Regions from separate parts of the Cellulosimicrobium sp. BMG9.22 genome, predicted to be linked through region 1. Evidence: predicted binding sites of a transcription regulator. Region 1 holds the regulator's gene; the other holds the start of a gene.
The links. The regulator Rex, encoded in region 1, represses fermentation and respiration genes when NADH is low (regulators of the CRP and FNR family bind a similar motif). The targets are predictions, from matches to a motif close to CTTGTGAANNNNTTCACAAG.

Region 1 (15,175 bases):
GGCGATGATCTGGCTGCCGCTCGCGCTCGCCGTCGTGTGCGCCTTCGCGTCACCGTGGACCCTCGGCGTGCTGATCCTGCTCCTGCCCGCCGTGCTGCTCTCGCTCCCCGTCATCGCGGGCGCGCGAGGTCCGCTCCTCGTGCCGGTGCTCGCCGGGACGGGCCTGTTCGAGCTCGCGTACGGGGTGCTGCTGGGGGTCGGGCTCGCGCTCTGAGCACCGCGCACCCGGGCGTCGCCGGGCGGGACGGCTCAGCGCGCGGGGGGAGCCTCGGGGCGACCGCCCGACGCCTCGTCCGACGCCGCGTCGAAGGCCGCGTCCTCGGCGGCCGCGTCGTCCTCGATCTCGCGGGAGAAGCGCTCGCCCGTCCGAGCGCGGTGCTCGGCCCGCTCGGCGAGGTAGCGCGATGCGGCCTCACGAGGACCGCGCAGCGTGATGTACGACAGCATGAGCGCGAGGACGGCCGCGACGAGCACGAGCAGCCACCCGCGCAGCCCGGCGAGCCAGAGGACACCGAGCGCCGCCCCGAAGAGCAGCAGGCGCAGGACCGAGTAGACGACGACAGGCACCACTCCAGGGTACGGCGCATAGGCTGGTGCCATGCTCCGCGTCCTGCTCCCCCTGATCGCCGTCGGCCTCGCGGTCTACGCGCTGGTCGACCTCGCCTCCAGCGACGACGAGGAGCGTGGTGGCATCCCCAAGGGTCTGTGGATCGTGCTCATCGTGCTGCTGCCGTTCCTCGGCCCGATCGCGTGGATCGTCGTCAAGCGGTCGGCGTCCCGAGGTGGCTCGCGGTACGGCGCGCCCGAGCGCCCCGGCCGCCCCGGCGGCTCGTCGGGCGGGGTCACGCGCCGCCGTCGAGGTGCGCCCGTCGCGCCCGACGACGACCCCGACTTCCTCTGGCAGCTCGAGCAGCAGCAGCGCCGCCAGGCCCGCGACGGCGGCTCCGGCGCTCCTGACGCGACGTCGGACGACGCCCCGCCGTCGGACGCCGGGACGTCGGACGCCGGCACGTCGGACGCCGGCACGTCGGACCCTGACGAGCCGACGTCGAACGACGGCACCGCACCCAAGGGCCCCGACGACGGCGACGACTCCGCTCGCTGACTCAGCCCGGCGCGCCCGCACCGCGCGCGAAAACGTCTCTGCGCGTCGTCGAACACGACATGGGTGTCGCTATCCGGCGGATAACGACACCCATGTCGTGTTCGACGGCTCGGGCGGCCGGCTCGGGCGGCGGTGGTCAGCTGCCGGTGTCGAGGCCCGAGTACGAGTGCTTGCCGTTGAACAGCAGGTTTACGCCGGTGAAGTTGAACAGCACGCACGCGTAGCCGACGATCACGAAGTACGCCGCCCGGCGGCCCGACCAGCCGCGGGTCGTGCGGGCGTGGAGGTACGCCGCGTACACGATCCAGACGACGAAGCTCCAGACCTCCTTGGGGTCCCAGCCCCAGTAGCGACCCCACGCGTGCTCGGCCCAGATCGCCCCACCGATGAGGGTGAAGGTCCACAGCACGAACGCGACGGCGTTGAGGCGGAAGCTCAGGGCCTCGAGCTGCGTCGGGCCGGGCATCGAGTCGAGCCAGCGCCAGCCGCGCGCACCGAGGAACGCGTTGCCGCCGTCACGCGAGTCGCGCAGAAGCTGGAGCACCGACGTGACGAACGCGACCGTGAAGATGCCCGTCGCGATGATCGCGACCCCCACGTGGATGACGAGCCAGTACGACTGGAGCGCCGGCTGCACACCCGTCGCCGCGACGAAGAACGCGTTCTGCGCGAGCACGAGGAACAGCACCGCGAGCCCCGTGACGAACGACCCGAGGAAGCGGACGTCGCGCTTGAGGGAGACGCCGAGGAACACCGCGAGGGCCACGAACGCGCCGACGAGCGTGAACTCGTACATGTTGGCCCACGGCGTGCGGCCGGCGGCGATGCCGCGCGTGACGATCGCGGCGAGCAGCAGCCCGGTCCCGAGCCACGTCACCGAGATCCCGACGTTCGCCGCCCTGCGCGACGGCGCCGGGGCGGTCGAGGCGTCGCCCGTCGAGGCGGGAGTCGGCGCGTCCGGGCCGTAGGGCGAGCCCGACGACGTCGCCCTGCCCGGCGCGTTCCCCGCGGCCGCGAGCACCTCCGCGCGGTCGTTCTCGCGGTCAGCCTCGACCGTCCGGTCGGCCGCGCGCTCGTCGTCACGGCGTCCCGCGAGCCGCGCGAGGTCGATCGCGAACGCGACGAGCGCGATGGTCAGCGCGGTCGCGGCCGCCCAGACCAGGTCCTGGCTCAGCTCGGCAACGGTCATCGGTCAGCCTTTCGTGCACGGTCCTGCGCGGTCTGGTTCGTGGTCGGGCGGGAGGTGAGGTCGGCCTCACCTGATGGTGTCACGCCCGGGAGCGCGGCGAGGAGCCGGTCGACCTCGCCCTGCAGCCCGGCGTCGTCGCCGCGCGCGAGCCCTGCGACGGCGACGACGGTGCGCTCGCGCGGTGCGTCGTCCGCGGGCGCCCCCTCGCCCGGGGCCACCTCCTCGCGCCACGCGCGCACCCACACGCGGCGGCGCGGGGTGAAGAGCGAGACGGCCAGGCCCGTGAGCGCGCCGAGCGCGAAGACGAGCACCCAGGTCAGCGACGGGTCGTGGCGCAGGTCGAGCGCGACGTAGCGCGGGAGCGACTCGAACGTGATCGTGCCGAGACCGTCCGGGAGCTCAACCGTCTCGCCGGGCGCGACGAGCAGCTTCACGCGCTCGCCCTGCTCATCGACCGAGGCGGTGAGGTCGTCGGTGTCGAGGCGGTAGACGTTCTGCGGCAGGCCCTCGTCGAGGCCGAGGTCGCCCCGGTAGACCTCGAGGACGAGCATCGGGTTGATCGGCTGCGGGTAGACGGACGTCGCCGTCGTGCCGTCCTCGCTCAGCTCGGCGGTCGGCAGGAAGTACCCGACGAGGCCGATCTGGTCGAGCCCCGCCGACACGTCCGGGACCTTGATGACGCCCCGCGACGTGTACATCGTGTCCTCGGGCAGGAACGGGACGCGGCCCGCGAACGCGACCTCGCCGTCGGCGTCGCGCACGGTCACCTCGGGCGCGAAGCCGTTGCCCTGGAGGTAGATCTTCGCGCCGCCCGCCGTGAGCGGATGGTTGACCTTGATGGTCTCCTCGTGCGCCTCGCCGTCGGGGTCGCGCACCGTGACGCTCGCGGTGAAGTCCCGCGACTGCGCGAACGCGACCGCATCCGCCGCGAACTCCGCCTCGAACGCGTCCAGCGTCATGGAGAACGGCACGAGCGACGACGGCCGGAACCACGCGCCGTTCTCGAACGTGTCGTAGTCCACGACGGCGTTCGCGAACCCGCGCCCCTCGGTGACGATCGCCTGGCCGCGGTAGTGCAGGAGCTGGCCCGTCGCCACGGCGATGAGCAGCCCGACGAGGGAGAGGTGGAACAGCAGGTTCCCCGACTCGCGCAGGTACCCGCGCTCCGCGGACACCGTGCGGGCCGCAGGGCGGGGCGCGGTCCGCCCCTTCGCGGGCGTCGCGTCCTCGGACCCGGTGTCGACGCGGAACGTCGGGAGCCACCGCAGGCGGCCGCGCAGGTGCGAGCCGGCAGCCGCCACGACGTCGTCCGGCGACGCGTCGGTGACCGCGCGCCCCTGCGCGGGGAACCGGTCGAACCGGCGCGGGGTGCGCGGCGGGCGGGCGCGCACCGAGCGCAGGTGGGCTACCGTCCGCGGCAGGATGCAGCCGACGAGCGAGACGAACAGCAGGAGGTAGATCGCGGAGAACCACACCGACGCGTACACGTCGAAGAAGCCGAGCCGGTCGAGCCACTCGCCCGTCGTCGGGTTCTCCTGCAGGTAGCGCAGCACGGCCGCCGGGTCCTGCGGGCGCTGCGGCAGCACCGAGCCGGGCACCGCCGCGACGGCGAGCAGCATGAGCAGCATGAGCGCGACGCGCATGCTCGTGAGCTGTCGCCAGGTCCAGCGCAGCGTGCCGCGCCACCCGAGGGTCGGGAGCGCCGGTCCGCCGGAGCCGTCCGAGGGCGGCCGGTCGCCCGGTCCGGGGCCGTCGCCAGGACCGGCCGTGCTTCCCTCGGCGAACGCGTCGTCGATGCCCTCCGGGCGGTAGCGCTCGGTCTTCTCCGCCATCACACCACCGTCACGAATCCGTCGATCCAGCCCTGCATGGTCGACGTCCACGTCGTCCACAGGCCCGTGACCAGCGCGAGGCCGATGAGCACGAGCAGCCCGCCGCCGGTCCGCATGATCGCGAGGCGGTGCCGGCGCAGGAAGCCGAGCATGCGCTGCGAGCTCTGCAGCCCGAGCGCGATGAGCAGGAACGGCACGCCCAGCCCAACGCAGTAGGCGACCCCGAGCACGGCGCCGCGCCCCGCCGACGCCTCGCTCAACGAGAGCGACTGGACGGCGACGAGCGTCGGGCCGAGGCACGGCGTCCAGCCGAGGCCGAAGACGATGCCGAGCAGGGGCGCGCCCCACAGCCCGGCCTGCGGGCTGAGATGCAGCCGGCGCTCGCGCTGCAGGAACGGCACCGCGCCCATGAACGCGAAGCCCATGAGGATCACGACGACCCCGAGCACGCGCGTGATGACGTCCTCCCAGCGCACGAGGTGCACACCGACGGCGCCCGCGGCAAACATCAGCGCGACGAACACGAGCGTGAACCCGGCGACGAACAGCCCGACCCCGGCGAGGACCCGGCCGCGGCTCGGGGCGGCGGTCTGCGTGCGCGTCGCCGTCGTGCCGGACGCGCCCCGCGAGCCGCGCCCGCCACCGGCGTTCGCGGCGGCCATCCCGCTCACGTACCCGACGTAGCCCGGCACGAGCGGCAGCACGCACGGCGACGCGAAGGACACGAGCCCGGCGAGCACCGCGACGGGCAGCGCGAGCAGCATCGAGCCGCTGAAGACGGTCGTGGCGAACGTGTCGCCGACGCTCGTCGCGGCGACCGCGGGGACGATGGCCGGGACGGCGGCGAGAGACGGGAGAACGGGCACGGTCAGCCGGCCGCCTCGTCCTCGGCCAGCACGTCGTCGACGAGCGCGGTGAGCGTCGAGCCCTCCGCGAGCCCGATCACGCGCGCCGCGACGCGGCCCTCACGGTCGAGCACGACCGTCGACGGGACGGCCTGGAGCGGCACGGTGCCGGAGAGGGTCGCGACGACCTCGCCGCTGCGGTCGTCGATCGAGGGGTAGGGGATCTCGAACCGGCGCTGGAACGCCTGGGCGGCGCCGGCCTCGTCGGTCGTGTTGATGCCGAGGACCTGCACGCCGTCGTCGGCGCGGTCGTTCGCGAGCGCCACGAGGTCGGGCGCCTCAGCACGGCACGGTGCGCACGCCGCGTACCAGGTGTTGAGCACGACGACGTCGCCGACCCAGGCGCTCGTGTCGACCGCCTCGCCCTCGTAGTCGGTGCCGGTGAGGGCGACCGCGTCCCCGCGGTCGTCGGCCTCCCAGGTCCGCACCGACCCGTCGCCGGACACGTACCCCTGCCCGACGACGTCGGTCGTCGCGCCGGAGTCCTGGGCGCACGCGGTCAGGGTGAGCGCGGTCAGGGCGAGCACGCCCGCGGCGAGCGCTCGGCGGGCGGGTACCCGGGGAGGTGCGGAGCGCGCGCGGCGCGCGCGAGGCCCGGCGGTCACGACGACATCACGGGACGCACCCTGCCCGCCGTTCCTGGGCGCCACCTGGGAGACGTGACCGAGGTCACCCGGATCTCGGGCGCTCCGGGCGCTGGACGCCCGTTCGAGCCGTCCGGCATGACCGATCTCACGCGCCGGAGACGGTCGCGGCCCCCGGGAGGAGGTCGGCAACCGGCTCGGTGTAGTGGAGCCCGACGAGGCGGTCGTCCTCGAAGTGCAGCGAGGTGAGCGAGGCGAGCGAGCACTCCCGCTTGCGCGGGTCGTGCCACAGGCGACGGTTCTCGTAGCCCAGCCGCGTGAGCCACACCGGGAGCTGGTGGCTCACGAGCAGCGCCTCGTGACCCGCCGCCTTCTCGCGCGCGTCGACGACGGCGGCCTGCATGCGCGCCACCTGCTCGACGTACGGCTCGCCCCACGACGGCCGGAACGGGTTCCACAGGTAGCGCCAGTGCTGCGGGTGGCGCAGCGAGCCGTCGCCCACGCCGAAGGTCATGCCCTCGAAGTGGTTCGCCGCCTCGATGAGGCGGTCGTCGGTGCCGAGCTCGAGGCCGAACGCCTCGGCCGCGGGGGCCGCCGTCTCCTGGGCACGCTGGAGCGGGGAGGCCGTGACGACGACGAGGTCCGCCCGGGGCCGCGAGGTCCCGTCGGGGCCCGGCTCGCCGGCGAGGTGCGCGGCGACGCGGCGGGCCATCTCGTGACCCCGCTCCGAGAGGTGGTAGCCGGAGATGCGTCCGTAGAGGACGCCGTCAGGGTTGTGGACCTCGCCGTGGCGCAGGAGGTGGACGATGGTGGAGACCATGTGCACCAGTGTCCCGCACTCCGCGCGGCGGCACCGCACCTCGTCCGTGACGGCCCGGCGGACACCAGCGGTCAGGACTCCCGGTCGCCCTTGCACGCCTCGGCCACGACGGCCATGGCCTCGCCGAGCGCCCGGAACTGCTCGGGCGTGAGCACGTCGACCATGTACCGGCGGACCGCCGCGACGTGCGTCGGCGCGGAGGCGACGAGGACGCGGTAGCCCTCCGCCGTCATCGCGCAGTTGACGCCACGCCGGTCGCCGGTGCTCGCCGAGCGGCGCACGAGACCGCGCGCCTCCATGCGCGCGACGGTGTGGGTCACCCGGCTCCGCGACCGGGCGAGGCCGTCGGCGAGGGCCGACATGCGCAGCGTGCGGTCGGGGCTCTCCGAGAGACGGACCAGCAGCTCGTACTCGTTGAGCGACACCGCCGACCGTTCCTCGTGGTCCCGGCCCAGCGCCTCGATGAAGCGCACGGTGCCGTCGAGGTACGCACGCCACAGGCGCTGCTGGTCGGCGTCGAGCCAGCGGGGCTCGAGCTCCTCGTCGGGGGTGCCAGCGAGGCGCGGGGCGAGTGCGGAGCCGACGTCGTTGCTGGTCATGGAGTCCTCGGGTGCTGCATGGGGTCCTCTCGCTCGGGTGACGGGGCGTCGGGAGCATTCTTCCATCCTGCTGGGAATAGACGGCGCGACCGCGTATGTTGATACCGCCGTACGAAGTTGAACCTTCAACCAGTTCGCGTCCCGCAGGGACCACGACCTCCAGGAGCACCCATGGCCACGTCGCTGCCCACCGGTCTCACGACCGGTACCTACGCTCTCGACGCCTCGCACTCGCAGGCGGCGTTCACCGTCCGTCACGCCGGCATCTCCAAGGTGCGCGGGACGCTCGCGATCACGAACGGCTCGATCACGGTCGGCGACGACCTCGAGTCGACCACCGTCACCGCCGAGCTCGACGCCGCGTCCGTCAGCACCGGCGACGCGAACCGCGACAACCACCTGCGCAGCGCGGACTTCTGGGACGCGGAGAACAAGCCGACGTGGACCTTCACGTCGACGAGCATCTCGGGCGACGGCGACGACTACGTGGTCGCGGGCGACCTCACCATCAACGGCGTGACCAAGCCCGTCGAGCTGGAGACCGAGTTCGCCGGCACCGCGACGGACCCGTTCGGCAACCCGCGCGCCGGGTTCGAGGCCTCGACCGAGATCTCCCGCAAGGAGTTCGGCCTCACCTGGAACGCCGCGCTCGAGACCGGCGGCGTGCTCGTCGGCGACAAGATCAAGATCTCGCTCGACGTCTCGGCCATCAAGCAGGCCTGACGCCGAGCCCCGGCCACCGGCCGGGCAACCGTCGCCCTCCGGCAGGGCGCCGCCCGAGAGGCCGCGTGCGCGAGCACGCGGCCTCTCGCCGTGCCCGTCCTCTCCCGCGTCCCGGGCGGCCGCGAGGCGGCTCAGTCGCGCGCCTCGGCGAGGGCTCGCGCCTGCGAGTGGAACGCGAGGATCTGCAGCTCGCTGCCCACGTCCACGCCGCGCACGTCCACGTCCGGCGGGACCTGCAGCGCGCGCGGCGCGAAGTTGAGGATCTCCCGCACGCCCGCCGCGACCACACGGTCGGCGACGGTCTGCGCGTGCGCGGCGGGAGTCGCGAGGACCACGATCGTCACCTTCTCGCGCTCCACGACCTCCTCGAGCGAGTCCACGTGCTCGACGACGATCCCCGCAGCCCGCGTCCCGACGACGTCCGCCGACGCGTCGAGCAGCGCCGCGACGTGGAAACCGCGCTGCTCGTACCCCGAGTAGTTCGCGAGCGCGTGCCCGAGGTTGCCGATGCCGACGATCGCGATCCGGTGCTCGTCGACGAGGCCGAGCGCCTCGGTGATGTACTGCGCGAGCGAGTCGACGTCGTAGCCGACGCCACGGGTGCCGAACGACCCGAGGAACGACAGGTCCTTGCGCAGCTGCGCCGGGCCCACGCCCGACAGCTCGGCGAGCTCGACCGACGACGTCGTCGTCACGCCGCGCGCCACGAGGTCCCGCAACGCCCGGAGGTAGGACGGGAGCCGCGCCACCGTCGCGCTGGGGATCCCCGGCGCCGTCACCTCACCGACAACCTGCTCAGCCACCGTCACCACCGTTGTCCTGGGACCGTCCTCGTCGACGGTCGCTCGTCGTTCGTGCCGATCATCCCAGGTCGGCGCGTGCGCCCGAAATCCTGCCCACCGCGCGCGCGAGGCGGCGCGCGTCGACGCGCCAGAAGCCCTGCTGGACGCCACCGACCGTCACCACCGGGACGTACTCGCCGTACTGCTCGCGCACCGCCGGGTCCGTCGCCGGGTCGTCCAGGTCCACCTCGGCCCAGGCGACCCCCGCCTCGGCGCACACGGCCTCGACGACGACCCGGGCGTCGTCGCACAGGTGGCACCCCTGCCTGCCGTACAGGAGGACGGGCGGGGTCGGCTGCTCGGGGTCGCTCACGGTCCCAGCGTACGAGGGCAGGTGGGCCCGACGGCATAGAGTGGAGGGCATGGTGACGTCGAGCGGTCCGGGCACCTCCCGGACCCCCAGGACGTCCCGCGCCACCACGGACGCACCGGTCCCACCGGGCCCCGCGCACCGCACCGCCGCGTTCTTCGACGTCGACAACACGATCATCCGCGGCGCGTCGTCGTTCCACCTCGCCCGAGCCCTCTACCAGCGCCAGTTCTTCTCGACGGGCGACCTCGTGCGCTTCGCCGTGCACCAGGCGCGCTACCTCCTCTTCGGCGAGAACAAGCAGCAGATCGACCGCATCCGCTCCCGCGCCCTCGCGCTCATCGCCGGCCGCTCCGTCGCCGAGGTCACCGCCATCGGCGAGGAGGTCTACGACACCGTCCTCTCCCTGCGCATCTACCCCGGCACGCGCCGGCTCATCGACGAGCACCTCGCGGCGGGGCACCAGGTGTGGCTCGTCTCCGCGACCCCGCTCGAGATCGGCGAGCTCATCGCCCGCCGGCTCGGCGCGACCGGCGCGCTCGGGACCGTCGCCGAGCACGAGGACGGGTTCTACACCGGACGGCTCGTGGGCGACATGATGCACGGGCGAGCGAAGGCTGCCGGGGTGCGAGCGCTCGCCGAGCGCGAGGACCTCGACCTCGAGGGGTCGTACGCCTACGGCGACTCGCTCAACGACGTCACCATGATGGAAGCCGTCGGCCACCCGTGCCCGATCAACCCCGACACGAGGCTGCGACGTCACGCGCAGGACGTCGGCTGGCCCATCCGCGAGTTCCGCGGCCGACGGCGCCGCGTCGCCCGCAGCAGCATGCGCACCGCGAGCTGGGCCGGCGCCGCCTGGGCCGCGGCGCTCGTCCTGCGGTCCGTACGTCGAGCGGTCGACCGGCGCATCTCCCGCCTCTGACGAAGCACCGACGGTCCGGCCTCCTCGCTCAGGCGGGGACGCGCCGTCCGGGTGTCGTGCGAACGTGGGCGACGAACGCCTCGGCGAGGCGGCGGTTACCGTCGAGGATCTCCGGCGCGTGCTCGTCGAACGCGCCGAGCACGGCGTCGGTGTCGACGTCGTCGAGCCCCTCGCAGCACGCGGCGAGCCCGGCACGCGAGGTCTCGGGGTGAAACTGCACGCCGAGCGCCGAGCCGAGACGGAACGCCTGGTAGGGGTACATGTTCGACGAGCCGAGCCAGACGGCGCCGACGGGCAGGTCGACGATGGCATCGGCGTGCATGCTCGTCACGTGACGCACCGGGTCGTCGCCCGCCGCGAGCGCGGACAGCACGGGATCGGTCTCCGCCTCGGCGCGCCAGAAGACGCGCGTCGCGCCGAGCTCCCGCCCAGGGGGCGCGCTCACCTGGACCTGTCCGCCGCCCGCGACCGCGAGGAGCTGGGAGCCGAGGCAGATGGCGAGCGTCGGGACGCCGGACGTCGCGGCGGCGAGGAGGAGCTCGCGCAGCGCGGGCAACCAGGGCGCGCGGGCGTCGTCGTACGCGGACATGTGGCCGCCGAGGACGACGAGTCCGTCATCGAGCTCGTCGAGGGCCGGGAGCGACTCACCCTCGAACGCGCGGACGACGCGCAGGTCGGTGACGAGCTGGTCCGCGTAGGCATCGAGGCCGACGTCCGGGGAGTTCTGGACGACCGTGAGCCGGACGGTCCCGGTCGCTGCCGTGGCATCGGCGTGGTAGGTGGTCACGAGGTCCGACCGTACCCACTCGGACCCTCGAACGCCCAAACCTCCACGTCGCGGGCGCGGGCGTACGGCTCGCTCGGGCCGTGAACCCGCGCGACCGGTCGCACCGCACGCGGCTAGGCTGAGCCGCATGTCCGACTCCCAGAGCCCCGCCGGCACCCTCGCGACACCGCGCCGCACCTACCTCGTCGTGGACGGCGAGAACATCGACGCGACGCTGGGCATGAACGTCCTGGGTCACCGCCCGAACCCGGAGGAGCGTCCGCGCTGGGACCGGATCGTCGACTTCGCGCGGCAGGCATGGGGCCAGGACGTCACGCCGCTGTTCTTCCTCAACGCGTCGTCCGGCCAGATGCCGATGTCGTTCGTCCAGGCACTGCTCGCGATGGGCTACCGGCCGATCCCGCTGTCCGGCTCCAGCAACGAGAAGGTCGTGGACATCGGTATCCAGCGCATGCTGGACGCGATCGCGGACCGGCCGGGCGACGTGCTGCTCGCCAGCCACGACGGCGACTTCCTGCCGCAGGTCGAGGCGCTGCTCGACGACACGGACCGCCGCGTCGGGGTCCTCGCGTTCCGGGAGTTCGTCAACGTCCGCCTCACGGAGCTCACGGCGCGCGGGCTCGAGGTCTTCGACCTCGAGGACCATGTCGGCGCGTTCACGACCGTCCTGCCGCGCGTCCGCATCATCCCGCTCGCGGAGTTCGACCCGCTGCGCTACCTCTGACCCGCCTGCCGGGCGGCGTCAGGCGTGGAGCTCGCGGTACAGCGGGGTCGGGAACGACGCCGTCACGCCGTCCCCGCCGAGCAGCGCCGCGATCCGTTCGGCCTCCGCCGCGACGGCGCGCTCGGCGTCGGTTCCCACGTCCTCCAGCAGGCGGAACGCGGGCTCGCCGCCGGGCCGCACGGCCCACGCGCCGACGATCCGGCCCTCCCACCAGACCGTGGCTCCGGCGTTGCCGATCGAGTCGAAGATCGCGGCCTTGTGCGGGCCGAGGTACCAGTCGCGCGCGGCCCAGCCCATCGTCGTCGGGTCGAGCGACGGCAGGAGCGCGACGTGGCCCTCGAGCGGGGCCTCGCCGCGCCCGGGCAGGTCGGTCCCCCGCAGCATCACGCCCGGCCGTACCTCGGGCAGGCCCGGTGCCCCCGTCTCGACCTCGACCTCCTCGGCGTCGAGCCCGGCGAGCGCGGCACGGGTGTCGCGCAGGTTCCAGCCCGTCCACCACTTGAGGTCCTCGACCGTCGCGGGGCCGAAGACCTCGAGCCACGCGCGGGCGAGCTCGGTGCGCGCCGCGGCCTCGTCGAGCGCAGGGATGCCTCCGGGGAACCAGTCCTCGACGGGAAACCACACGTGCCGGTTGGACGACCAGCTCCCGCGGGGCTCGCCCCGGAAGACCGCGCCCTCGGCGGACAGCAGGGACAGGAGCTGGGACGTCATGGTGCGCCGCACGTCCCACGACTTGTCGGTCGTCGGGAGGAACGCGGTGCGCAGCATCGGCGCGACCTTCGAGAGCGTCGCGCCGTCCATCGGGCCGCGCTCGGCGAGCGCCGCGTGCACCTGAGCCTCGACCGCGGCGAGGAACCGTGGGGCGTCGTCGACCGGCGGGTCGGTGGGCAGCGTCGCGAGCCCCTTGAGCAGGTGCGCCCGCAGGCGGCGCGCGACGGCCTCCGCCGCGGCGGCGTGGACCACGGGCACGACCTCGCGCCGCACGACGAACATGGTCCGTCGCATCGCCAGCACCTTCACGAGCGACCGGCACTCGAAGACGGCGGCTCGGACGTCGTCGAGCACGAGCTCGGGCACGCGCGCGAGCACCGACAGGTAGACGCTGGGCGCGTCGGTCGCGTGCAGCGCGAGCAGCCGGTCGACGACGTCCTCGGGGCTGTGCGCCGCCGGTCGCCCCGGGAGGTCCGCACCCAGGGCGAGCTGCTGCGCGACGAGCCGACGCCGTCTCTGGTCCACCGTGATCCGCACGACCGCCATCCTGCCCGACACAGCCCGGCGGCGGGACCCCAGGCGGCGGAGGGGATCTCCAGGCGACTCCCAGACCACAGGAGGACACTGGGGGCATGAGCACACCCGAGGCACGGCTCGTCGTCGTCGACGACGAGCCCAACATCCGCGAGCTGCTGGCCACGTCCCTGCGCTTCGCCGGGTTCGAGGTCCACGCGGCCGCGGACGGGCAGAGCGCGCTGCGGCTCGTGCGCGACGTCGAGCCCGACCTCGTGGTGCTCGACGTGATGCTCCCCGACATGGACGGGTTCACCGTCACGCGCCGGCTGCGCGAGAAGGGCCAGCACACGCCCGTCGTCTTCCTCACCGCGAAGGACGACACGCGCGACAAGGTCACGGGCCTCACCGTGGGCGGCGACGACTACGTGACGAAGCCGTTCAGCCTCGAGGAGGTCGTGGCGCGCATCCGCGCGGTGCTGCGCCGCACGCACGCCGAGCCCGTCGAGGACGCCGTGCTGCGCTTCGCGGACCTCGAGATGGACGAGGACTCGCACGAGGTCCGCCGCGCGGGCATCGACGTCGACCTGTCCCCCACCGAGTTCAAGCTCCTGCGCTACCTCATGCTCAACGCCGGGCGTGTGCTGTCCAAGGCGCAGATCCTCGACCACGTCTGGCAGTACGACTGGGGCGGCGACGCCAACATCGTCGAGTCCTACATCTCCTACCTGCGGCGCAAGATCGACAACCTCACCGTGCCCGGCCCCGACGGCGAGCCCGTCGCCCTGCCGCCGCTCATCCACACCAAGCGCGGCGTCGGGTACCTGCTGCGCCAGCCGCCGGGCGCGTCGACGACCTCATGACGGCAGGACCCGACCGCACGACGTCGGGCGCGCGCGAGCACGTACCCGGGGCGCCGGAGTCACCCCCGGGTGCCGGCGGCCCGACGGCGGAGCGCCCCTTCGGCCGGCCCGTCCCCACCGCGGAGTGGGGCTGGTTCGCCCGCATCCCGCTGCGTGCGCGGCTCGTCGCGATCACGGTGCTGCTGCTCGCCGCCGGGCTGGGCCTCGCGTCGGCGGTGACGACGACGGTCGTCTCCAGCCATCTCGTCGGCCAGGTGGACGCGCAGCTCGAACGGTCCGCCGAGGGCGTCGCGAGCTCGACGATCCGGCAGACCCCCGCGTCCGCCACGCTGCCGAGCGACTACTACGTCCTGGTCCGCGACCTCGACGGGAACAGCTGGTCGCAGGGCTGGCCCCAGACGACGACTCGGTACGGCACCCCCGACATCCCCGCGATGTCGAACCCCGAGGTCGAGGACGCCGTCGGGACGCAGTTCACCGTCCCCTCGGTGGGCGGGGTCGACCCCGCCCAGTGGCGCGTCACGCCCTTCTTCTACTACGACAAGTTCACCGGTCAGCTCGGCGGGACCGCGTTCGTCGCGCTGCCGCTCACGGGCATCCACGAGACCGTCAAGGTGCTCGGGCGGGCGCTCGCGCTGTCGGCGCTCGGCATCGCGCTCGTCGGCGGAGCGATCGCGTACCTGGCGGTCCACCGCGCGCTGCGCCCGCTGCGCGAGATCGAGGAGACGGCGGCGGACATCGCCGCGGGCGACCTGTCGCGACGCGTGCGCCCCGCCCCGCCGACCACCGAGGTCGGCTCGCTCGCCGCCTCCCTCAACGCGATGCTGTCGCAGATCGAGGAGGCGTTCGCCGCCCAGGAGGCGTCGGAGGAGCGGATGCGGCGCTTCGTGTCCGACGCGAGCCACGAGCTGCGCACCCCGCTCGCGACGATCCGCGGCTACGGCGAGCTCTACCGGATGGGCGCGCTCGACACGACCGACAAGGTCGACGACACCATGGTCCGGATCGAGGACTCCGCGACCCGCATGGGCGCCCTCGTCAACGACCTGCTCGCGCTCGCGCGGCTCGACGAGGGGCGACCGCTGCGCCACGAACCGGTCGACCTCGCGGCGCTCGCGCGCGACTCGGCCCAGGACCTGCACGCGCTCGACCCGAGGCGCGAGGTGCGCGTCGTCGGGCTGGCGCCCGGCGACGACGCTCCTGGGTCGCTGCGCGTCGTCGGCGACGAGGACCGCCTGCGGCAGGTGCTCGCCAACCTCATCGGCAACGTCTCACGGCACACGCCCGCCGGCACACCGGCCGAGATCGCGCTCGGCACCGTCTCGGCGCCTGCTGCCGACGGGCCGGCCGCGGTCCTCGAGGTACGCGACCACGGTCCCGGTGTGCCCGCCGAGCAGGAGGCGCGCCTCTTCGAGCGGTTCTTCCGTGCGGACTCGTCGCGGAACCGCGCGTCGGGAGGGTCCGGGCTCGGCCTGGCGATCGTGGCGGCGATCGTCGGCGCCCACCGCGGGCACGTGTCCGTCCGGTCGACCGACGGCGGCGGGCTCACCGTCCGCGTCGAGCTCCCGCTCGCGTCCTGAGCACCCACCGACGGACGCTGGACGAATTCGTGACCGTTTTGTGACGAGAACGTGACACCGCGGCGGCTACGATGACGCGTCGTCGGTGGACCGACCTAGGCTGGTGCCGAGGCCCACGGACGATGCCGGGCCTGCCGACCGGAGCACCGGCCGGTCCCGTACC
Region 2 (15,175 bases), on a different contig from region 1:
CCGTAGCGGCCCGCGAGCGCCCCGAACCGCGTGGACAGCACGAGAAGGACGAGCGTCACGGGGAGCTGCGCGAGCCCCGCGGCCGTGGCGCTGTACCCGCCGACCTGCTGGAGGAACAGCGTCACGACGAACCCGCCGAAGTACAGCGCGCCGTAGATCGCCGCGGTCGCGAGGTTTCCCCACGCGAAGTTCCGCACGGTGAACAGGCGGGGCGGGAGCATGGGGTCGGGGGCGCGCCGCTCCCACCAGACGAACGCGACCAGGCATGCCACCCCGACGACGCACGGCCCCCAGACGAGCGGGCTCGACCACCCGAACCGCCCCTGCTCGATGAGCGCGAACACGGTGCCGGCGAGCCCGACGGCGGCGAGGGTCGCTCCGACGACGTCGATCCGGCGCGTGGCGACCGCGCCCACCTCCTCCGCAGCAGAGCGCGGCACGCCGCGCAGCAGCCACAGCGTGACGGCGACGGGCAGCACGTTGATCCAGAAGACCCACCGCCACGAGATCGCGTCGATGAGGATGCCGCCGAGCAGCGGCCCGGCGAGCGATGCCGTGCTCGTCCAGGCGGTCCAGGACCCGATGGCGCGCGACTGCCGCTCGCCGTCGAAGGTGGAGATGATCATGGCGAGCGAGCTCGGCACGAGCAGGGCGCCCGCCACGCCCTGCAGGGCGCGTGCCACGACGAGGACCAGGCCGTCCGGGGCGACCGCGCACGCGACGGACGTCACGGCGAAGCCCACGAGGCCGATCGCCATGATCCGACGGCGGCCGTGCACGTCGGACAGCGAACCGGCCAGGAGGATGAACGCACCGAGCGTGATCATGTAGGCGTCGACGACCCACTGTTGGAGCGCCAGGCCCGTGACCGGGCCGGTCGTGAGCTCGTCCGAGATCGCGGGCAGCGCGACGTTGACCACCGAGCCGTCGAGGAACGACACGAACGACGCGAGGACCGCCACCACCAGCACCCGCTGCTGCACCGTCACCGACCCACCGTACGACGTGACTCTCCTGCCGTACCGACCGAGCGCCCGCCGGGTGTGTGACGGCCGGCGCACGCAGCCGCGACTAGCCACCATACCTAGAGGTAGGTATGGTGGCGACCATGACGACGACCGACGCCCGCGAGCGTCTCGTCGCCGCCGCGCAGGAGCTCTTCTGGGCCCAGGGCGTCGGCGCGACGAGCCCGCGCCAGGTCCTCACCGCGAGCGGCGTGGGCCAGGGCAGCCTCTACCACCACTTTCCCACCAAGCACGACCTCGCCGTGGCCGCCGTGCACGCCACGACGACCGGCGCGCTCGACGCCGCGCACCGCGACCTCGACGCCGGCGGGACCGCCGTCGAGCGCCTGGTGCGCTACCTGGAGCGGCCGCGCCCCGCGCTGGCCGGGTGCAAGGTCGGCCGCCTCGTGAGCGACCAGGCCGTCATGGACGACGCGACGCTCACCGCGGAGGTACGGGACTACTTCCGCGGTCTCGTCGACCTCGCGACCGCCGTCCTCGTCGCGGACGGCCTGCCCGACGACGTCGCGCGCGACCGCGCGCACGCCGCCGTCGCCGTCGTGCAGGGCGGGTACGTCCTCGCGCGCGCCCTCGACGACCCCGACGCGATGGCCGCTGCGGCGCGTGGGTTCGTCGCGCTGCTCGACCCCGGCGAGACCGCCCCTGAGGAGGACGCATGACTGAGAACCCGTCCCTGCGCGACCGCCTGCGCGCCCTGCCGGTCTTCGGCACCGACCTGCCCGGCCTCGACGTCGACACGGCGCCGGACGACCCGGTCGTGCTGTTCGTCGACTGGCTCGAGAACGCGATCGACGCCGGGCTGCGAGCGCCGCACGCGGCGACGCTGTCGACCGCCGACGCGAGCGGCCGGGTCGACGCCCGGACGCTGATCCTCAAGGACGTGGGCGGCGACGGCTGGCAGTTCGCGACGCGCGCCGACTCGCCGAAAGGCGTCGCGCTCGCGCAGAACCCGAACGCGGCGCTGACGTTCTTCTGGCGCGAGCACGGTCGACAGGTCCGGGTGCGCGGGCCCGTCGTCCCCCTCGGGCCGGACGCGTCCGCCACCGACTTCCTCGCCCGCTCCGACTTCTCGCGCGCCACCGCGCTCGCCGGCCCGCAGAGCGCCCCGCTCTCCTCGCATACCGAGTACCGCGCCGGCTGGGACGCCGCGCTCGCCCGGGTCCGCGCCGAGCCCGGCCTCGTCCTCGACGCGTGGACCGCGTACGCGCTCGAGCCGACGGCCGTCGAGTTCTGGGCGTCGTCCGGCGACGGACAGACCCGCCTGCACTACACCGCGTCGACCGACGCACCTCCCGCCTGGACCAAGGAGCTCTTGTGGCCATGACCGACACCCACCCCGTCGCCGTTCCGGACGTCGAGGAGGTGCGCCGGGACGCGCGCGCCGCCCTCGCCGCCGTGACCACCGCGACGCGCGGCCTCTCCGTCGGGGACGCCGTTCCTGGCGTCGCGTCCTCGACGGCGCGTGCGCTCGCCGGGCCGTCGGACCTGCCCGGCTGGTCGCGCAGCCACGTGCTCGCGCACGTCACCGCGATCGGCGAGGCGATGGCCCGCCAGGCGGAGCACGCCGCCCGTGGCGAGCTCGTCGAGGTGTACGACGGCGGAGCGGCCGGCCGCGAGGCCGGCATCCAGGAGGGTGCCCGTCGCACGGTCGACGAGCACCTCGCCGCGCTCGAGTCGCTCGCCGCCCGGCTCGACGCCGCCTGGCCCGAGGCCGCATCGCCAGGGTGGAAGGCGCCCGTGAAGTACCGCGACGGGACCGTCGCCGACGCGCTCGTCGCCTGGTGGCGCGAGGTCCGCATCCACGCGGTCGACCTCGACGCGGGCATCGGCCTCGGCACCTGGCCGCACGCGCTCGGCTTCCACCTCCTCGACTTCCTCGGGGTCCGCCTGTCCGACGACGTCGTGGTCGAGCTCCTGGACGACGCGGCGCCGGGCGAGGTGACCGGAGTCGCCCTCGCCGTCGGGCCGGCCGGGCTCCGCAGCGTCATCGATCCCGACGCAGACCGGCAGACCGAGGCCCAGGCCCAGGCCCCACACCGCAACATCAGCGACCAGCCCACCACTGTCGTCCGTGGGCGACTCATCGACGTCGCCGCCTGGCTCGCCGGCCGCACGCCCGGCGTCGAGCCGTTTGTCCGACGCGGAGACGAGCCGGCACCCCTGCCCGAGATCGGCCCCTGGCCCTCCCCCTACTCCCCGCCGAGGTAGCAACGCGGCGCCCGGCCGGCCGCGCGGGGCGGCGTCGGTGCTCGGGCGCGTTGGGCGTGCTGTGGTCGAGTCCGCGGGCGGGGCGGCGTCGATGCTCTGGCCGAGTTGGGCGTGCTGTGGTCGGGTCCGCGTGCGGGGCGGCGTCGGTGCTCGGGCTGTCCGCGCCGTCACCCTGGTCCGTCGGGCGTGGGTTTCAGGAGCGCGGCCTTGACGCCCTTCGCATCCGACGCCGCCCCACCCGCTCAGCCATCACCTCACCCTGGGCCGACGCTGGGCCGCGAGTCCCCGCGGAGGTAGAGCCCCGGTCCACCGAGGTAGAACCCTGGTCGCCCGAGGTAGAACTCTGGTCGGCCGAGGTAGAACCATGGTCGGCCGACGACGGCGGTGGGCCGGGCGTTGAGCAGACGTCGTCCCCTTTCGCGAGGCCGAGAAGTGAGAATCGGCTCCGGAATCGCGCGATTCCGGGGCCGATTCTCACTTCTCGACAACACCGAACCCGGTGCCCCGCGTGGGAGCGAGCCGACCGACCCGCCCGGCCCAGCACCCGGTAGGCAGTCCGCCGGGGCGAGCCGCCCGACCAACCCAGCCCGGCGCCCGGGCGGTCGCCGGGGTGTGGACCGACCAGGGCGAGACGACGCCGGGCGGGGCGGGTGGGGGCGCCGCGTCGTGGTCGGGCCTGGCGGGAGCCGCGAGGAACGAGCGGCGGATGGTAGACGCGGCGCCCCCACCCACCCCGACCACCCAACCCCGCCACGCGCCGTCAGTCATGACCACGGTTCTACCTCGGCCGACCACGGTTCTACCTCGGCGGACCAGGGCTCTACCTCGGCACCGGAGCGGCCGATGGGTTGTCCGATCGGGGCCTCCGGGACGTTCGTCGTGCGGGAGTGTGACGCACGCGCGTGATGCACCGCACACTTAGTGCACTCTTTCACAAGCGTAGAATCGCAGGGTGTCGAGTCGAGCGAGCAACCCCGCAAGCAGCGCAGACCAGATCGACGTAGCCCTCATCGGCGGTGGCATCATGAGTGCCACCCTGGGGGCTCTTCTCAAGGTCCTGGAGCCCACGTGGACCGTGCGCATCTACGAGCGTCTGGACGCCGTGGCGCAGGAGTCGTCGAACCCGTGGAACAACGCCGGGACCGGTCATGCCGCCCTGTGCGAGCTGAACTACACGCCGGAGAAGGCGGACGGCTCGATCGACATCACCAAGGCGGTGAAGATCAACGAGCAGTTCGAGGTGTCGCGCGAGTTCTGGCACCACCTGCTCACGACGGGCGCGCTGCCGCAGCCCGCGAGCTTCATCTCCCGCACGCCGCACATGACGTTCGTGCGCGGCGCGGAGAACGTCGACTACCTGCGCCGCCGGTTCGAGACGCTGCGGCAGCACCCGCTGTTCAGCGAGCTCGAGTTCAGCGACGACCCGGCCGTGATCGCCGGGTGGGCACCGCTCCTCGTCGCGGAGCGCGAGGGTGACGAGCCGGTCGCGGCGACGCGCGCGACGAGCGGGACGGACGTCGACTTCGGCGCCCTCACCGAGCAGCTCGTCGACCACCTCGTCGCGAGCGGCACGCAGCTCTACCTCGAGCACGAGGTGAAGAACCTCAAGAAGACGAAGGACGGCCGCTGGCGTCTGACGGTCAAGGACCGCTCGTGGAACGCCCCGAAGCGCCGCTCGACGGTCGAGGCCCGGTTCGTGTTCGTCGGCGCGGGCGGCGGCGCCCTGCCGCTGCTCCAGGCGGCAGGCATCCCCGAGGCCAAGGGCTACGGCGGCTTCCCCATCAGCGGCGAGTTCCTGCGCACCGACAGCCCCGAGCTCGTCGCGCAGCACCAGGCCAAGGTGTACGGCAAGGCCGACGTCGGCTCGCCGCCCATGTCGGTGCCGCACCTGGACACGCGCGTCGTCGAGGGCAAGACGTACCTCATGTTCGGCCCGTACGCCGGGTTCAGCCCCAAGTTCCTCAAGAAGGGCAAGTACCTCGGGCTGCTCACCTCCCTGCGCCTGCACAACCTCGGCTCGATGGTCGGGGCGGGCCTGAAGAACATGGACCTCACGCAGTACCTCGTGGGTCAGGTCGTCGCCAGCCCGGAGACCAAGTTCACCGCTCTCCAGGCGTTCATGCCGACGGCCCACCCGAAGGACTGGGAGACCATCACCGCGGGCCAGCGCGTCCAGGTGATCAAGAAGGACGCCGACGGCAAGGGCGTCCTCGAGTTCGGCACCGAGGTCATCGCCGCCGCCGACGGCTCGATCGCCGGTCTGCTCGGTGCCTCACCGGGTGCGTCGACCGCCGTCCCCGCGATGATCGACCTGCTCGAGCGCTGCTTCCCGAACCGCTTCACCAAGTGGCGGCCGGAGCTCGCGACGATGATCCCCAGCCTCGGCCAGGCGCCGTGGGAGGCCGAGGAGCTCGAGGGCCTCGACCAGCTCACCGGTGGCGCGGACGTCGACGCGATCGGCTCGCGCGCCTGATCTGACGCCTCTCCCCCGACGACGGCCCGGACCTCCCCGAGGTTCGGGCCGTCGCGCGTCCGGTATCTACCGAAGACCGACCGGGCTGCGGCCTGCCCTCCGGGCTGTCAGCGCGCGAGCGACGCGCGCCGCGACGAGGTCGACGGTGTGCCCGACGACGGCCGGGCGCAGGCCGGAGAAACACCCCGGACCCCGTCGCGCACCACCGGGTTCGCCACGACGCGCCGCAGCACGAGCTCGGCCGCGACCTCGTGCGGGTCGACCGACGGCGGTCGTGCGTCGGGGCGCGCGGCCGCTCCCCGCAGGTCGACGTCGAGCCGCTGCGCGTCGCGGTCCCCGCGAGCGGTCCGCTCCGCCCGGCCGCGCCACGCGTCTGCGCCCGGCCATGCGCCGTCCGACCCGGCGGGGAACCAGGGCCGCGCCGGGTCCTCGCGCCGTACCGCGAGCGCCGCCACGGTCGAGCCGACGACGAGGAGAAGAGCCACCACACCCCAGAAGATGTCCATGACCCCACCCTCGCGCCGTGCGCACCGGCGGACGAGTGGCAGGACTGACACCTCTCGACAAGATCCCGCCACAGGCGTAGCCTGCGCAGCATGTTGCGCTCCGTCGCGGCCGTCGTGTCCGACGGCCTGGCCCCGTTCGAGTTCGGCGTCGTGTGCGAGGTGTTCGGCCTCGACCGGAGCGAGGACGGCGTCCCGCGCTTCGACTTCCGCGTGTGCGGCCCGGAGGCCGGGCAGCCCGTGCGCACCTCGGTCGGGGCGCAGGTCGTCCCGGATCACGGCCTGGACGCGACCGACGACGTCGACCTCGTCGTGGTGCCCGCCATCCGGATCGGGTCGCACTACCCGCCCGAGGTGCTCGACGCCGTCCGCAGGGCAGCCGAGCGGGGCGCTCTGCTGCTCAGCGTGTGCTCGGGCGTGTTCGTGCTGGCGGCCGCGGGCGTGATCGAGGGACGGCGCGTCACGACCCACTGGATGCACGCCGACGAGCTGCGGCGCCGGCACCCGAGCCTCGACATCGATCCGGACGTGCTGTTCGTCGACGACGGCAACCTCATCACGAGCGCCGGCACCGCGGCGGGGATCGACGCGTGCCTGCACCTCGTGCGGCGCGAGCTCGGCGCCAAGATCGCGAACACCATCGCGCGCCGCATGATCGTGCCGCCGCAGCGCGACGGCGGGCAGCGCCAGTTCATCGAGCGCCCGGTGCCCGAGTGCGAGGAGGACTCGTTCGCCGAGCTGCTCGGATGGATGACCGAGCACCTCGACGAGCCGCTGACGGTCCGTGACCTCGCCCGACGCGCGCACACGTCCGAGCGCACGTTCGCGCGCACCTTCGTCGCGCAGACCGGCACGACGCCGCTCGCCTGGCTCACGTCGCAGCGCGTCGCGCACGCGCAGACGCTGCTCGAGGAGACGCGCCTCGACCTCGAGGAGGTCGCGCGCCGCTGCGGGCTCGGGTCGGCCGCGCTCCTGCGGCACCACTTCCGGCGCGCCGTCGGCATCACACCCACGGAATACCGCCAGACGTTCCGCTTCGCCGCCTGAGCACCGCACGGGCCGTACGGCTCCCGCACCGCTTCTTCACCTGCAGATCTCGCGCGTGCAACCTACGGTCCCGTAGGGTGGGGTGATCTGCACCACGAGCACCCGCTCAACTCCGCGGCTGGGAAGTCGACACCGACCTCAGCGAGGACGTCCATGACCTCAGCCACCGTACGCCCGGGCTTCCGGGCGACCCGCCCCCGCACCGACGACGGCAAGGCCGTCACGAGCACCTTCAGCGCCCTGTCACGCACGGTCCGTGACGCCGGGCTGCTGCACCGCACCCACGCCTACTACCTGTGGATGCTCGCGGTGCTCACGCTGGCGCTCGGCGGGGCCGTCGCGGGCTTCGTGCTCCTCGGTGACTCCTGGTTCCAGCTCCTCATCGCCGGCGCGCTCGGCCTCATCTTCACGCAGTTCGCGTTCGTCGCGCACGAGGCGTCCCACCGGCAGGTGTTCACGTCCGGCCCGGCGAACGACCGCCTCGGGCGCGTCCTGGCGAACGGCGTCGTGGGGATCAGCCACTCGTGGTGGATGAACAAGCACACGCGCCACCACGCGAACCCCAACCAGCGCGGCAAGGACCCGGACATCAACCCGGACGTCGTCGTCTTCGTCGACGAGGACGCGGCCGCCGCCAAGGGCTTCCGCTCCTTGATCAACCGGTACCAGGGGTGGCTGTTCTTCCCCCTGCTCACGCTCGAGGGCCTCAACCTGCACGTCCAGGCATACCGCTCGCTCCTCGCGGGTGGCCGGTCGCGCGGCAACGTCCGGGCCCGGGTCAACGAGCTCGTGATCCTCACGCTGCGCCTGTCGCTCTACGTCGCCGCCATCTTCTGGTTCCTGCCGCTCGGCATGGCGTTCGCCTTCCTCGGTGTGCAGCTCGCCGTCTTCGGCGTGTACATGGGCGCGTCGTTCGCGCCCAACCACAAGGGCATGGCGATCATCCCCGAGGACGCCAAGATCGACTTCCTGTCGAAGCAGGTCCTCACGTCGCGAAACATCCGCGGCGGCTGGTGGATGAACATCCTCATGGGCGGGCTCAACTTCCAGATCGAGCACCACCTCTTCCCGAACATGCCCCGGCCGCACCTCGTGCGGGCGCGCGAGATCGTGCGCGAGCACTGCGCGAACCTCGGTCTGCCGTACACGGAGACGAGCCTCGTGGAGTCCTACGGGATCGTGGTGCGCTACCTCAACCGCGTGGGCCTGTCCGCGCGCGACCCCTTCGACTGCCCGATGTTCAACCAGCTGCGCAAGGTCTGAGGACCTGCGACAGGTGACCTGCCGCCCGACGCCGTGCGGCAGGTCACCCGAGGGTCGTCGGCTCAGGCCGAGGCGGCCTGCCCGTGGCGCCAGTACCCGACGAAGTCCACGTGCGTCTTCGGCACACCACGGTCGTTGACGAGGTGCCGGCGCACGCCCGTCGCGAGCGAGGACTCCCCCACCGCGTAGGCGTAGACCGGCCCGGCGGGGAGCTCGGCGGACCGTACGGCCTCCAGCGCGAGGCGGCCGGGCACGCCGCCGTGACCCTCGCCCGCGTCCGCCCGCGTAGCCGCGTGGCCGTCGCGTGCGATCCAGCGCAGCTCGACGCCCGCAGGCACCCGGAAGTCCTGGATGTCGGCCGTCTCCGGGACCTCGACGACGGCGAGGCCGCGCGCGTCGTCGGGCAGGGACTCGCAGATGCCCGCGACGGCGGGCAGGCCCGTCTCGTCCGCGACGACGAGCGTCCAGTCGTGCGGGACCCGCGGGTTGTAGCCCACGCCCTGGTCGAGCAGGCCCACGCGGTCGCCGGGCTGCGCGGACAGGGCGAACGACGACGCCGGGCCCTCCCCGTCCCCGTGCACGACGAAGTCGACGTCGAGCTCGCGCAGGTCGGGCCGCGTGGCGCGCACGGTGTAGCTGCGCACCCACGGTCGCCGAGCCTTGGGCGTCGCGAGGTACTGGACGTACCAGAGGCCCGAGGTGCGGGTCGGCAGGCTCAGGGCGTCCTGGTCGTCGCGCGCGAGGAAGAGCCGGAACCACTGGTCGAAGCCCATCGGCGTGAACTGGTCCATGCCCTCGCCGCCGAGCGTCACGCGCACGACGTTCGGGCTCACGCGCTTCGACCCCACGACCTCGAGCGTGACGACGTGGGCATCGGTCGGCTTGACCGTCTTGAACGTGGCCACCATCGGCTCCTCGCGGGCGGCCCGGCGCCAAGGCCGGGCGGGACGACACTACCGCGGGCGCGGAGGTCGAAGGCTAGGCTAACCTCTCGTCGTGTCTCGCTCACGCTCCCCGGGCGGTCGGGGTGCTGGGCGTCCTCACGATCGTCTGAGCCCGGCCAGCCGCTCCGGGTTCCGGAACAGCAGGACACGGACGACGCGCTCGCCGTCGTTCTCGACGGTCGCCGCCATGGCAGGCTCCCCGGCGACGGACCACACGCCGCCCAGGGCGCCGTTGACGAGCGCCGGCTCGAAGTCCATCGCGGTCGTCTCCGGCTTCGCGGAGAGACCCACGAGCATCCGCGCCACCTTGTCCGCGCCCGCGACGGGCCGCAGCGCCGCGCGCGCCTTGCCGCCACCGTCGCTCACCACGACGACGGCCGGCGCGAGGACCTCGACGAGCGCGGCCGTGTCTCCCGTGGCGCACGCGACCATGAACCGCTCGACCGCGGCCCGTTGTGCGTCGTCGGGCGGGGTGAACCGCGGGCGGCGCGCCCGCACGTGCTCGCGCGCGCGGTGCGCGAGCTGCCGAACGGCATCGGGCGTGCGGTCGAGCGCTTGGGCGACCTCCCCGTAGGGGACGTCGAACACCTCGCGCAGTACGAAGACCGCGCGCTCGAGCGGGCTGAGCGTCTCGAGCACGACGAGCAGCGCCATCGACACGTCCTCCGTACGCTCGACCTGCAGCGCGGCGTCGGGCGTCGTGAGGAGCGGGTCCGGCAGCCACGAGCCGACGTACGTCTCGCGCCGCGACCGGAGCACGCGCAGGCGGTCGAGGGCGAGGCGGGTCGTGACGCGCACGAGGTAGGCGCGCGGGTCCAGGACGTCGGACCGGTCCGCCGACGACCAGCGCAGCCACGCCTCCTGGACCACGTCCTCGGCGTCCGCGGCCGAGCCTGTCATCTCGTACGCGACCGTGAACAGCAGCCGGCGGTCCTGCGCGAACGGCTCGAGCGGCCCCACGGGCGGCCCGTCGCGCGCCACCTCCCGCGCTGCGGTGTCGTCCTCGGTCACCCCTCCACCCTGCCAGCCGTCCCCGCCGCGCGCAGGGTGCCCGCAAGGGGGATCTCGCAGCGGTCGCTGAAGCCCTGGCTCGACAGGCCCAGTGCCGCGTTGATCCGGCTCCGCAGGTTCTCCAGCGCGACCAGGGCGGTGAGCTCGACGAACGCGGCCTCGCCCAGGTCGTCGACGAGCGCCGCGGCGAGCTCGTCGGTCACGGTGGGCGGGGTCGCCGTGACCGCCTCGGCGTACTCGAGCACGCGCCGCTCGACGGCCGTGTACGCGTCGCTGTCGCGCCACGCGGGCACGTCGTGGAGCTTGCGCGGGTCGACGTCGTCGTGCTCGGACTCCCAGTAGCCGAAGTCGACGCACCACGAGCAGCCGATCTGCACCGCCGACGCCATGACCGCGAGCGCCGTGAGAGCCGGGTCGAGGCTGCGCCAGCGGGCGACGCCCGCCTCCAGGACGCAGTACGTCGTCGCCACCCGCGGGTTGTGCCCGACGGCGGCGAGCGGCTCGAGCACGGCGCCGTACCGACGGCGGGACAAGGCTGCGAGGGCACGGTTGAGCAGGGTGCGGGGCGGGTCGAGCGAGATGCGGGCCACGACGTTCTCCTTCCGTCGCCGGCGCGGGCGTGCGCCGGTCGAGCATGAAGACGCGTGCCGAGCCTGTCGCGTGACATCGCGCGCGGTGACCTCCGTCACTCACGGCGCGTCGGACGACCCGCGCACGACCTTTTGCCCGGGGCCCCGCCGCACCAGGTTCGCGAGCGGCGAGTACCGCGGCACCCAGCGCGCGAGCGCCGCGGCCGAGCCGGCGCCCAGGGCCGCCGTCGCCCACACCCCCGCCGCGAGCGATCCGAGCGCCGCGCCCGCCGACAGGACGAGCGGGCCGAGCGCGTCGCCCGAGTCCTGGAAGAGCCGCCAGACGCTGAGGAAGGTCGGCCGCGCGTCGGGCGGGGCGACGTCGGCGCCGAGCGTCATGACGATGCCCGACCCCATCCCGTTGCCCACACCGAGCAGCGCCGCGACGACCGTGACCGCCGCCACCGTGTGGGCCAGCGGCATCAGGGCGAGCGCGACGGCCATCGTGAGCATCGACGGCACGGCGACCCACAGCCGGCCGAACCGGTCCATGACCTTGCCCGCCGGGTAGAAGAGCAGCATGTCGAGCGCGCCGGAGACACCGAAGACGAGGGACGTGACCTCCGCGTCGAGGCCGAGGTGCTCGCCCCAGAGCGGGATGACCGTCTGGCGCGCACCACGCACGGCGCTCACGAGCAGGATTGCGACGCCGAGCGTCGCGAACAGGTGGCGGCTCTCCCGGGCGACGCTCACGATGCTCACGCGCGGCCCGCGCAGCGAGCCGCGCGTGCTCCGCGAGCCGTCGTGCGGCGTCAGGTCGGGCTCGGGTCGCACGACGGCGAGGACCGCCACCGCGGTCGCCGCCGCCCCGACCCCCAACCAGTACGCACCCCGGACGTCCGTGGCGACGATCACGGCCGCGCCGGCGAACGGACCGAGGAACAGGCCGATGCGGTGCACCCCGGCGAGCGTCGACAGCACCCGCGCCCGCCGCAGCGGCGGGGTGATCTCCGTGAGGTAGGCCTGCCGCGCGAGGTTGAAGACGGCGGTCGACGCCCCGAGCGCCAGGACGCCGGCGGCCAGACCCCACAGGCTCGGCGTGAGCGCGATCGTCGCGAACGCGGCGGCGGCGACGCCACCGGCGAGCAGCATGGCCGTACGGTCGCCGAGCCGCTGGGCGAGCGCGCCCGCCGGGAGGTCGAAGAGGATCTTGCCGATCGGCAGGAGAGCGACGACGAGCCCGGCGACCGTGAGGCTCGCGCCTCGACCCGTCGCGGTGACCGCGACGACGGGGAGCATCGCCCCCACGCCGATCTCGAGGACGAGGGTGGGGACGAACGCACCGAGGACGACGCTGCGCAGCGGGAAGAGGGGCGCGTCGGCGAGCCGGTCCTCGCTCAGGTCCGACACGTGCGCTCACGTCCTGTCTGCAGGGTTCCTCCGCTCGCCGTCGTCCAGGCTAACGTCCGCGCAGCACCGCGACGCCCGCCCTGACGCGATACCCGGGCACGGGTGGTCGAGGTCACGCGCAGCCCGTCGGGACGGCACCGCGGGGCGGTCTAGGCTCGTTCCGTGGCGACCTTCTCGGCAGTGACCCGGCAGCACATCCTCCAGGCGATCGCGGACTGGGACGACCGCGGCCGGGACGCGTTCCTCGGGGTCTACGGCTTCACCGCGACGGCCGGCTTCCCGCTGGTCCACGACGACCGGGTGTACGACGCCCAGGCGGTCCTCGGCGTCGCGCACCGCTACGCCACCGGGCGCGTCGCGACGGCCGAGGAGTTCCGCAGCAGCCCCGTCGGCGTCGCCGACCTCCTGCGTCGTCGTGGCTTCGACGTGCCGGGCGCTGCGCCCACCCCGCCCACCGCTCCGGCCCGTCGTACCTCCGCCCGCGCCACGTCGTCGTCGGCTTCCGGCGCTCCCCGGCGCACGGCCACCTCGCGCTCCTCCGAGCCCGAGAAGCCCCCGGCGATCTGCCCCACGTGCTTCACCGTGCTCCCCGCCACCGGCGTCTGCGACGAGTGCGGCTGACACAGGTTCGCTCGGACGCCGAGGGGCGTCAGTTGACCTCGGACGGGTGCGCGCTCACGCGGCCCGAGCCGTCCCCCGTGTCGAGCGCGTCGATCGCCGCGACCTCGTCGCCCGTGAGCTCGAAGCCGAAGACGTCGAAGTTCTCCGCCATGCGCTCCTTGCGCGAGGACTTCGGGAAGACGATGAACCCTCGCTGGACGTGCCACCGGATGACGACCTGCGCGGGCGTCACGCCGTGCGCGGCGGCGGCCGCGGCGACGGCAGGGTTCTCGAACAGCGGGTACTTGCCCTGCCCGAGCGGGCCCCAGGCCTCGATCTTCGTGCCGTTCGCCTCGGCCCACGCGAGCACGTCACGCTGCTGGTAGGCGGGGTGCAGCTCGATCTGGTCGACGGCGGGGACGACCCCGGTGTCGGCGACGATCCGGTCGAGGTGCTCGGGAAGGTGGTTCGAGACGCCGATCGAGCGCGCCAGGCCCGCGTCACGGATCTCGACGAGCTTCGACCACGCGTGCGAGTAGGTGTCCTGCGCGGGTGCCGGCCAGTGGGTGAGGTAGAGGTCGACGTGCTCGAGGCCGAGCTTGTCCAGGCTCTCCCGGATCGCGTCGTGCGGCTGCTCGCCGGACTGGCGGTCGTTCCAGAGCTTCGTGGTGACGAACAGCTCGTCGCGCGCGAGGCCGCTCTTCGCGATCGCCGCGCCGACGCCCTCCTCGTTGCGGTAGATCGCCGCGGTGTCGATGTGGCGGTAGCCGACCTCGAGCGCCTCGGTGACGGCCTTCTCGGCCTCGTCCGGGGGCACGAGGAAGACGCCGAAGCCGAGCTGGGGGATGGTGTACCCGGAGTTCAGGGTCACCGGGGGAACGCTGGGAGAGGTCATGCGTCCACCCTAGACTCGCGACCCACGAGTCCGACAACCGTGGTGCTGGGCCGGCGGAGCCGACCACGCGGGTTGGACATCTTCTATAACAGTTTGGTTACACTGGCGCGGTCCCGTTCACCGACTCCCGGAGCGCTCATGTCTCGTGGCCGCCACAGCGCCGCACCCGCCAGCCCCGCGCGAACCTTCCGGTTCCCGACGGTCGCGCGGTCGCCCCGGCTCTCGGCGCCCGCACGGTCCCTCCGCCTCCCGGCCCTCGCGATGGTCACGCTGCTCGGGGCCGGAGTCGTCGGCTCGGGTCCGCAAGCGGCCGGTGACAGCACCGACCTCGCGCCGCTGAGCGCCGCACCGAGCACGGAGCGGTCCAGGGACTCTGCGAGCCGGTCCTTCGAGCGCGAGCCGCTCGTCGCCGCGGACGAGGTCGAGGAGCAGGCCGCGACGCCCGAGCCCGTCCCTGCACCTCCGATCGCCGTCGTCCCCGCACCGGAGCCCGCCGCGGCACCCGCGCCTGCTCCGCTGCCCGCCGTCTCCGGTCAGATGTGGACCACGGACGCGGTCAACGTCCGATCCGGCCCGGCGGCGGACACCGAACGCGTCACGACGGCGGCGTTCGCGACGGCCGTCGACGTCACCGGCGCCGCCGAGGGCGAGTGGAGCCAGGTCGTCTGGGAGGGTGCCGTCGCCTGGGTCAACTCGAGCTTCCTCTCCGCCACACAGCCCGAGGCGCCGGCGGCCGCCGCGAGCGCGGCGAGCGCGGGTGGGACCTCCGACGCCGCGTGCTCCGTGAGCGGCGGGATCGAGTCGGCCCTGCAGTCCAACGCGCGCGCGGTGTACCGCTCGGTGTGCGCCACCTTCCCGCAGGTGTCCTCGTACGGTGGCCCACGCGCGGGCGACAGCGGCGACCACGGCTCCGGCCGCGCCGTCGACATCATGATCTCCGGCGAGACCGGCTGGGAGATCGCCCGCTTCCTCCAGGCCAACGCCGGCTCGTTGGGCATCACCTACGTGATCTACGAGCAGCAGATCTGGATGGCGGGCGACCCCACGAGCGCCTGGTCCGGGATGGAAGACCGCGGCGGGGCGACCGCGAACCACTACGACCACGTCCACGTCAGCACCTCGTAGCACGTACCCCCCTGCGCTCCCGGGAGCAACCCGCTCACGCGGTGGCGAGCGCCCGGGCGAGGCCGACCAGCTCGTCCGTGAGCTCGGGGAGGTCTCGGTGCT

Region 2: mqo (malate dehydrogenase (quinone)) is a predicted target of Rex. The motif match lies at 4,152-4,171, and genes of this name have one in related genera.

What each region holds. Positions count from the first base shown of each region.
Region 1 covers NZ_JBZGBY010000005.1:178,640-193,814, forward strand. The annotation lists gene AC4H2H_RS06130 (1,4-dihydroxy-2-naphthoate polyprenyltransferase) at 1-214, shown strand, start outside; gene AC4H2H_RS06135 (DUF4229 domain-containing protein) at 250-567, opposite strand; gene AC4H2H_RS06140 (PLD nuclease N-terminal domain-containing protein) at 599-1,105, shown strand; gene ccsB (c-type cytochrome biogenesis protein CcsB) at 1,242-2,294, opposite strand; gene resB (cytochrome c biogenesis protein ResB) at 2,291-4,126, opposite strand; gene AC4H2H_RS06155 (cytochrome c biogenesis CcdA family protein) at 4,126-4,890, opposite strand; gene AC4H2H_RS06160 (TlpA family protein disulfide reductase) at 4,995-5,636, opposite strand; gene AC4H2H_RS06165 (histidine phosphatase family protein) at 5,764-6,435, opposite strand; gene AC4H2H_RS06170 (MarR family winged helix-turn-helix transcriptional regulator) at 6,507-7,034, opposite strand; gene AC4H2H_RS06175 (YceI family protein) at 7,206-7,757, shown strand; gene AC4H2H_RS06180 (redox-sensing transcriptional repressor Rex) at 7,889-8,560, opposite strand; gene AC4H2H_RS06185 (glutaredoxin family protein) at 8,619-8,912, opposite strand; gene AC4H2H_RS06190 (HAD family hydrolase) at 8,962-9,834, shown strand; gene AC4H2H_RS06195 (type 1 glutamine amidotransferase) at 9,863-10,621, opposite strand; gene AC4H2H_RS06200 (NYN domain-containing protein) at 10,749-11,345, shown strand; gene AC4H2H_RS06205 (DNA glycosylase AlkZ-like family protein) at 11,364-12,593, opposite strand; gene AC4H2H_RS06210 (response regulator transcription factor) at 12,689-13,432, shown strand; gene AC4H2H_RS06215 (sensor histidine kinase) at 13,429-15,012, shown strand.
Region 2 covers NZ_JBZGBY010000029.1:3,280-18,454, forward strand. The annotation lists gene AC4H2H_RS16360 (MFS transporter) at 1-989, opposite strand, end outside; gene AC4H2H_RS16365 (TetR/AcrR family transcriptional regulator) at 1,109-1,684, shown strand; gene AC4H2H_RS16370 (pyridoxine/pyridoxamine 5'-phosphate oxidase) at 1,681-2,349, shown strand; gene AC4H2H_RS16375 (maleylpyruvate isomerase family mycothiol-dependent enzyme) at 2,346-3,233, shown strand; gene mqo (malate dehydrogenase (quinone)) at 4,186-5,706, shown strand; gene AC4H2H_RS16385 (hypothetical protein) at 5,814-6,212, opposite strand; gene AC4H2H_RS16390 (helix-turn-helix domain-containing protein) at 6,303-7,256, shown strand; gene AC4H2H_RS16395 (fatty acid desaturase family protein) at 7,410-8,519, shown strand; gene AC4H2H_RS16400 (siderophore-interacting protein) at 8,582-9,424, opposite strand; gene AC4H2H_RS16405 (RNA polymerase sigma-70 factor) at 9,560-10,474, opposite strand; gene AC4H2H_RS16410 (carboxymuconolactone decarboxylase family protein) at 10,471-11,064, opposite strand; gene AC4H2H_RS16415 (MFS transporter) at 11,164-12,453, opposite strand; gene AC4H2H_RS16420 (ScoMcrA-related endonuclease) at 12,616-13,074, shown strand; gene AC4H2H_RS16425 (aldo/keto reductase) at 13,103-13,948, opposite strand; gene AC4H2H_RS16430 (SH3 domain-containing protein) at 14,087-15,073, shown strand; gene AC4H2H_RS16435 (TetR/AcrR family transcriptional regulator) at 15,108-15,175, opposite strand, start outside.